DNA from 2 places in the Galactobacillus timonensis genome. Region 1 is predicted to be linked to the other one. Evidence: a T-box and tRNA genes for the amino acid it is inferred to sense, from the RefSeq annotation. Region 1 holds a T-box; the other holds one or more tRNA genes.
The links. A T-box is a leader RNA that pairs with one kind of tRNA and senses whether it is charged. The one in region 1 lies ahead of alaS (alanine--tRNA ligase), so its partner is inferred to be a tRNA-Ala.
Positions count from the first base shown of each region.

Region 2: it encodes a tRNA-Ala, which carries the amino acid that the T-box ahead of alaS (alanine--tRNA ligase) is inferred to sense. The anticodon was not compared.

Region 1 is NZ_LT964739.1:2,175,320-2,179,468, forward strand. Features, by position in the region: gene C1714_RS10340 (helix-turn-helix domain-containing protein) at 1-23, opposite strand, end outside; gene alaS (alanine--tRNA ligase) at 154-2,799, opposite strand; T-box leader at 2,868-3,069, opposite strand; gene C1714_RS10350 (hypothetical protein) at 3,111-3,341, opposite strand; gene C1714_RS10355 (ABC transporter substrate-binding protein) at 3,588-4,149, shown strand, end outside.
Region 2 is NZ_LT964740.1:499,910-504,058, reverse strand. Features, by position in the region: gene C1714_RS12955 (N-acetylmuramoyl-L-alanine amidase family protein) at 1-37, shown strand, start outside; gene C1714_RS12950 (CBS domain-containing protein) at 30-731, shown strand; gene C1714_RS12945 (HU family DNA-binding protein) at 843-1,136, shown strand; gene C1714_RS12940 (beta-propeller fold lactonase family protein) at 1,213-2,145, shown strand; tRNA gene C1714_RS12935 (tRNA-Ala) at 2,294-2,369, opposite strand; gene C1714_RS12930 (S66 family peptidase) at 2,423-3,412, opposite strand; gene C1714_RS12925 (radical SAM/SPASM domain-containing protein) at 3,574-4,149, shown strand, end outside.

The sequences.
Region 1 (4,149 bases):
TGAACCATATATCCTTTTTTCATCGTTCCTCCTGCCGCGTCAAACACATCTTTCCTATCATACACAGGAAGTAGCCGGAATGCCAAAAAAAGGGACGCGCGGCCAGACGACTGCACATCCCGGTTCTTATCTTTTTACAGCTGAAAACGTAGTTTAAGCAGCCTTCACCAGCGCACGCACCGCATCCTCGGCTTCCGCCACTTTGGAACTGTCTTTGCCGCCGGCCTGTGCCATGTCGGGCCTGCCGCCGCCATTGCCACCGCACACCTGTGCGGCTGCCTTGACAAGATTGCCTGCCTTCAAACCCCTGGCAATGGCGCCCTTGCTCGAGGCGCACACAAACGTCACCTTGCCATCACCAACGCTCGTCACGAAGACAACGCTCTCACCAAGCTTCGCCCGCAGCGCCGAGGCATAATCCTTCATTGCCGAAGGATCCATGTCCTTGCGCTGTGCAAACAGGAGCTTGATGCCATTGTAGTCTTCGGCCTTACTGAGCATTGCGTCGGTATCCGCGAGCATGGCCTTTTCATCCGCAGCTGCAGCCGCCTTGCGCAGCTTCGCATTTTCTTCCTGCAGATGCTGAATCCGCTCGATGATGCCGGCCGCATCCTTCAGATGCAGCAATGCTGAGATGTCGCTCAGTGTATCCTGCTGCGCACGGAAGTCTTCATAAGCCTTCATCTTGGTCTCGCAGGTAATACGGCGAACGCCCGATCCGACCGATTCCTCGGAAATGATGCGGAACACACCAAGATCCCCGGTATTGGACGCATGGGTTCCGGCACAGAACTCCTTGGACACATCGCCCATCGAAACAACCCGAACCTCATCGCCGTACTTCTCATCAAACAGAGCGATGGCACCGGTCTTCTTCGCCTCTTCAATCGGAAGCACCTGCGTCGTGATCGGCAGATCCTCTTCGATCCACGTATTGACCAGACGCTCCACTTCCTTCAGCTGCTCAGCACTCGGCTTCTCAAAATGCGTAAAGTCGAAGCGCGCATAATCCGGTCCATTGTAGGAGCCCGCCTGTGCGACATGGCTGCCAAGCACCTGGCGCAGCGCACTCTGCAGAAGATGCAGCGACGAATGGTTGGCACGCGTCTTCTGACGGTCTTCATAGTTATAGGCACCCTGTACAGTGTCACCGACATGAAGAATGCCTTCAACATTGACGATATGGTGCATCGGCTGCTTGTGGGGCGCCTTGCGGACATCGTTGACATCGGCCTTGAACACGTCATTCCAAAGCTTGCCGGTATCAGCCGTCTGGCCGCCGGACTCCGCATAGAAGCAGGTCTTCGAAAGGATGACATCGCCCTCATCTTCCAGTTCATCGACGGACACACCATCCTTGAACAGCCCGATGACCGTACCTTCACAGGTTGAATCCGTATATTTTGTCTCGACAGACGGCGTCACGAAGTCCATCAGATCCTTGGACTGTCCGTGCATCGACTGCAGATTGCCGCGCGCTTCTCTTGCCCGCTGCTTCTGCGCCTCCATCTCCTTTTCAAAGCCTTCCTCATCTACGGTATAGCCGGCATCGGCGGCGATTTCCTCCGTCAGCTCCTTCGGATAGCCGTAGGTGTCATACAGCTTGAAGACAACCTCACCCGGAAGACGCTTTGTGTCCGCATGGCTCGCCAGCGCATCATTCAGAAGCGCCTCACCGTTGGCCAGCGTCTTATGGAACGACTCCTCTTCATTGCGCACCAGATGGGAGATCAGAGCCACCTTGTCCTCGAGATACGGATAGAAGTCCTTCATATTGTCCGCAACCACCTGGACCAGTTTGTACATGAAGGCATCCTCAATGCCCAGCTTAATGCCATAGCGCACGGCACGGCGCAGAACGCGGCGCAGAACATAGCCGCGGCCCGCATTCGAGAACGTCGCACCATCCGCAATCGCAAACGTTACGGTACGGATATGATCCGCAATGACACGGTACGCCATCTTGTATTCCGGCTCATCGTAGCTGTGCTTAGCATACTTTTCGGTCGCATGAATGATCGGCAGGAACAGGTCCGTATCAAAGTTCGTATCACCATCCTGAACCATGCATACAAGGCGCTCCAGGCCCATGCCCGTATCAATGTTCTTCTGCGGCAGCTCCTTGTACTGGCTGCGGGGTACTTCGCCCGGACGGCAGTCATACTGCGAGAAGACGATGTTCCACAGCTCAACGTACCGGTCGTTCTCAACATCGTCGAAGAACAGCTTCTCACCTACATGATTTGGATCAAAGCGCTCACCGCGGTCGTAATACAGCTCCGTATCCGGTCCGCCAGGTCCCCTTCCGATTTCCCAGAAGTTGTCCTCGCTCTTGCGGATATGGGACTCAATCATGCCGTTGGCAACCCAGTAGTTGTAAGCCTCTGTATCATCCGGATACACCGTCACATAGAGACGCTTCGGATCAAAGCCGATCCATTCGGGGCTTGTGAGGAATTCCCAAGCCCAGGCAATGGCTTCCTTCTTGAAGTAGTCGCCGATCGAGAAGTTGCCCAGCATCTCAAAGAACGTATGATGCCGTGCCGTACGGCCGACGTTTTCAATGTCGTTGGTACGAATCGATTTCTGCGCATTGCAGATACGGTTGCTCGCCGGCTTCTCCGTGCCATCAAAGTACTTCTTCAGTGCCGAAACACCTGCATTGATCCAAAGCAGCGTCGGATCATCGTGCGGAATCAGGCTCGCGCCCGGCTCCACCATGCAGCCCTTGGACTTGAAGAAGTCCAGGAACATCTGCCGGATCTGATTGCCGCTCAGCTGTCTGTTTTCACTCGTCATCGTTTTCCTATCTCCTGTTTCCCTTCATTTTTCCGCCTTTACCAAAATAAAAACATTCCGGCAAAGACTGCAGGAACGTTCATCACGCGGTACCATCCTGTTTCGTCAGCAGCGCTGACGCACCTCACTTATGCCGGTAACGGCGGCTTCCGGCGCCGATTAAGCGCTCATCCAAAGCAGCTTCAGAAAGCTACGGCCGCAGATTTTCACCAACCATCTGCTCTCTTAAGGATCCGTCACGCTCCCTACTTGTCTTTTTCATCGATTTCCCGCATATCTTAGCATGAAACAAGGCCAATGAAAACAGAGAACTAACTCAGTTTCTCTTCTTCCGTATCCACGAATCGCATGATTTTCAACTTCAACAGAAGCCACGGCTGAAACCTGGAAAAAATCAAAGCCAGCCCGATTTCGATCAAAAAGGCGGCCAGCTGCAGATCCACTGTAAAGACCATTCTTCCCGCAATCGCTCTCGACAAAAGATCCAGCAGTTTCAGAACCACAAACATCTCGATGAACAACAGAATCCAGTTGTACTTCACAACAAACGTTCTGCTGCATTTTCTGCAGGTATAGCGATCGTGCCATGGAGATGATTTACTTTGATCCAGCTGCAGTTTTCCCCCGCAGCAGGGACAAGGAAGATTAGGGGGTACACTTCATATCTATATCCTGCTGGAAAACAAACGCGTTTTCAAGCCCACAATTCTTCTTTCGCACGTTGACGAATACCTATCTTTGTAATATATTTTCAATGTTGTAAAAGCTTACAAAGGGGAATGAAAACTATGAAAAAATTCACAGCATCCGTATTGGCATCCATGATGTGCCTTTCCATGGCTGGATGTGGATCTTCCGGCTCCGCATCTGCCGCATCGACTGCAGAAGCCGCTGGCAGCGCATCTGCAAGTGAAACGGCAACCCATCTCGTCGGCATCATTCAGCTTGTGCAGCATCCGGCCCTCGATCAGGCAACCCAGGGTTTCGAAGATGAGCTGAAGGCAGAGCTTGGCGACAACGTTGAATTCGATTATCAGAACGCATCGGGCGATTCGCCTACCTGCACAACGATTGCCAACCAGTTTGTCAGCGAAGGCGTCGACCTGATCATGGCCAACGCAACAGCCGCTCTCCAGGCAGCCGCATCCGCAACCGACACGATTCCGGTTCTCGGGACTTCCATTACGGAATACGGAGTAGCTCTGGGCATCGATAACTTCAACGGCACCGTTGGCGGCAACGTCTCCGGTACAAGTGATCTTGCTCCGCTTGATCAGCAGGCGGACATGTTCGATGAACTGCTCCCGGATGCAAACACCATCGGCATCCTCTACTGCTCCGCAGAAGCCA
Region 2 (4,149 bases), on a different contig from region 1:
GGCGATTGACGCCTATTTTGGAGTGGACAATGGCTGATCTCAGCAATGCCGAGCGGTTTCTGAATGCGTATGCGCGCTGTGAGCAGGCGCTGAACCGGATGCAGAATTCCCTGGAATACAAGACGTTCAATGTTCTGCTGAAGGAATGCTCCGAGAAGAATCCGGTTGTACGCAATCATCTGGAGGAGCTGAAGGAGTATGCGCAGCTTCGCAATGCGATCGTGCATCAGCGTGATCAGTATCTGGAGATCATTGCGGAGCCGACGGATGCGGTGACGGTTCGCTTTGAGCATCTGGCACAGCTGCTGGATCAGGATCTGGAAGTGATGCGCTTTGCCAGTTCGCCGGTTCTGACCGCAAAACCGGGTGATTCGGTGGAAGAGGCATTTGAGAAACTGAACCATCTGGGGGCTGATAAGCTGCCGGTCTATTCTGAAAACAATATGTTTCAGGGGCTGGTTACAATGACGGAGATTGCGGCCTGGGGTCTGTTTGATCGCAATCCCGAGCATCGGGTGGAGCAGCTCATCAAGGCAAAGAAGAGTGATCGTGTTGTCTTTCTTGCGCGGCATGATTCGATCATGAAGGCGGCGGATGTGTTTGCTTCAGCCCGTCGTGAGAAGAATGTGACGCCGGTGATTCTGATTACGGAACACGGAAAGATGAATCAGAAGCCGGTTGGAATTTTGACGTCGTGCGACCTTCAGCAGTGGATTTCCTATTTGTCATAAATTGCTTGAAAAGGCATATTTATGCGTTTTTTCTTGCATAAGGGCAACGGTGGGTCTACAGTAAATATGTCAGAGATATGACAGAAAGTTAAAAGGAGATAATCAATCAGTATGGCTAAGGAAGTTAAGGTTCTGACTAAGAAAGATCTTGCGGAAGGTCTTGCCGAAAAGGAAGGGCTGACGAAGAAGGCGGCTGCAGAAATCGTCAACTATGTGTTTGATGAGGCGGCTGAGACGCTGAAGAAGGGCGGCTCTGTCGATATCAGCGGTTTTGGTAAGTTCTCGGTCAAGAAGAGAGCTGCTCGTACGGGTATCAATCCGCAGACCAAGGAGAAGATTGAGATCAAGTCTGCCAATGTTCCGGCCTTCAAGGCGTCCAAGACCTTAAAGGATCTTGTCAAGTAAGCAATCGATCGGGTGACGGTGCTTCGGTGCCGTCATTTTTTTGTCTCTGCAGGGGCGGCGGTGCTAAACTGAACATATGGAAAAGACTATTCTTACAGGAACTTATTCGGAACGTGGAAGTAAGGGTATTTATGCGTGCAGGTTCGCGGATGGGCATTTGGAGCAGCCGGCGGTATTCGCTGAAGTGAAGGCTGCCAAGGCGATTGTCGTGGATCCGGACAGCGGACGTGTTGCCTCGGTCATGGAGGAAGGCAAAGAGGCTGGTGTCGAGGTGTTTGAACGTGATGGTTCGCTTGTCGCGGCGCTGCGCGTTGAGACGACGCCGTCCTGCTATGTTGCCTGGAATGGTGGAAGAATCTATACGGCAAACTACCATGAGGGTACGGTATCGGTGATTTCTCTGCATGAGCAGGAGCTTCATCTGGATAACCGTGTGCTGGTCCGGGACGGGGCCGGCTGTCATCAGGTGCTGTTCCATGGGGATCAGGTGCTTGTTCCGTGTCTGTTCCTGGACCGGATCATGATCTTTGACCGTGATCTGAATTATCAGTCGTCGATTCGCTTTGCCTTCGGTACAGGTATTCGTCATGGTGTGTTTACGGCGGATGGTTCGACGCTTTATGCCGTATCGGAACTGAGCAATGAGCTCTTTGAGATCAAAACAAATAACTGGTCCATCGTGCGCAGGGCCAGTGTTCTTCCGGAAGGTGAGCAGCGCCGCAGAGGAACGGCGGCAGTACGTCTTTCCCCGGATGAGAAGACGCTGTACGTTTCGACGCGCGGCATAGATCTGATTTCGGTGATCCCTGTCGACAGTCTGACCGTAAAGCAGGCGGTTTACAGCGGTGGCCGTCATCCGCGTGACATTTTCCTGGTAGACAATTACCTGCTTGCAGCGAATCGCTACAGTGACAATATCGCAGTGTTTGAACTTGAAGATGATGGCTGCATCGGCAGGGAACTGCAGGCTCTTGCGGTCCCTTCACCGGTATCAATTCAGGTGCTTTGAAGGATCGGAAATCATCAATCAGAACGATCAAAGTAATGGAGGCATTTCCTGTACCGGCCGGTGCAGAGTGCCTCTTTTCTGATTTCAAGCCGCATCTTGAAGAAAAGAAAAAGCCGCATTGTTATGCGGCTTTTCAAGTGCTTCTGAATGGTGGAGCTGGGGAGGATCGAACTCCTGACCTCCTGATTGCGAACCAGGCGCTCTCCCAGCTGAGCTACAACCCCATGCGATTCAGCAGAACTATGTTACCACAGAATCGTTTGGAGTGGTAAGGAAACTAGATGCACCGGAAGGAAATACTTCCTTCGCCATTGGTGATGGAAACATCGGCGATGGCGCCGTTGATCATTGTCCAGGCCGGTACGGTGTGACCGATGTCCATCTCCATGACCCACGGGATGGACAATGGGGCGAATGCAAGTTCTACAGCTTCTCTGTAAGTCATTCCTGTATCGGAATGCGGAATGAGTACACGTCCGATCAGAACGCCTCTGCAATGGCGGAACCAGCCGGCATACTTCATCTGCAGAAGGGTGCGATAGAGTACTTCGGCAGAGAACGAGAAGTCATCGAAGTACCACAGGATGCCATCGTCTGCGTAGCGTTCAATAAACTGAGCCGTGCCGTCATAGGGTGTTCCGATCATGTCCTTAAGAACGTCGATACATCCGCCGATACAGCGGCCGGAAAGAGAAAGAGTCTCCTGGCTGCTTTCATAGATGGTCGGCGTATCGACGCCGCCATAGTCTTCCATCCAGCGTGCCTTGCCTGCATGGACAGGAGAGGACTGCTGACTGACGGAGGCACCTTTGAGCATCATCAGATTTACTTCCTTATAGGGATTCATCTCGTCAAAGGATCCGGCATTGTAACCATAGAAGGTCGCAATGTCATAGCGCGTTGTCATTGTGTAAAGGAGGCTGGTGGGATCCGATGCGCCCATGGTCCATTTCGGGTGCCTGGATACTGTTTCCCAGTCCACAAAGGGGAGCATTTCAAAGTTGAAATCGCCGCCCGCCGCTGCCATAACGGCATTGACCTTCTCATTTGCGAACAGGCTCGTGAATTCTTCGCCGCGCTCTTCAGCGCTTCCGCCGCGGTTGCTTTCGAGGCGAACATTGGGCGTTTCCACGGTATTGAACCCGCGCGAGTGAAGGGTATCAAGGGACATCAGATAATTGGGCAGACTCCCGTGGTCGCCAGCCCCTGCACTGGGTGCACAGATGCCGATGGTATCTCCCTTTTTCAGAAAATTGGGATAGATCATATAGACTCCTTTTTCACTGTCATCAATGTAAACGCAATCACGAATATTCGCAAGAAAAGCCCGCGGTATACACTTTCTTCGATCTGTTCAAAATCGGCTTTAGGGTGCTTTTCACATCAATTTTTTGGTGATTTAATGAATCCGGTTAAGGAGAACGAGATATGACTTCTTTTAGTGAGAGTGTTAAGGCTTTCGGAGTTAAACAGGTTCTTGGGTACCTGCAGAAGGATCCGGAGAACAACATTCCGAAGATTCTGGACTGGCTGGAAAAGTACGGCGGCGATGTCGCTATGCCGAAGCAGATTGCCTATGTCCGCAGAGTTCTTTCGGATAAGGACAACAAGTGGTACAAGTATGCAATGACGATCTTCAAGGAAATCGACAAGAACTGCATGGACAAGTTCATGAACAACTTTGTCATCAATGCGTCGATGCTTGGTCTGCCGCGTGAGCGTAAGATGGCTGCCAAGTACAAGTGCAACATTCCTTGGACGATTCTGTTTGACCCGACCTCTGCGTGCAACATGCACTGCATCGGCTGCTGGGCTGCTGAATACGGCTACAAGAACAACCTGACCTATGATGAAATGGACAAGATCATTTCGCAGGGTAAGGATCTCGGTATCTATCTGTATCTGATGACAGGCGGCGAACCGCTGGTTCGTAAGGACGATATCCTGAAGCTTGCGGAGAAGCACAATGACTGCTACTTCCACATCTTCACGAATACGACGCTG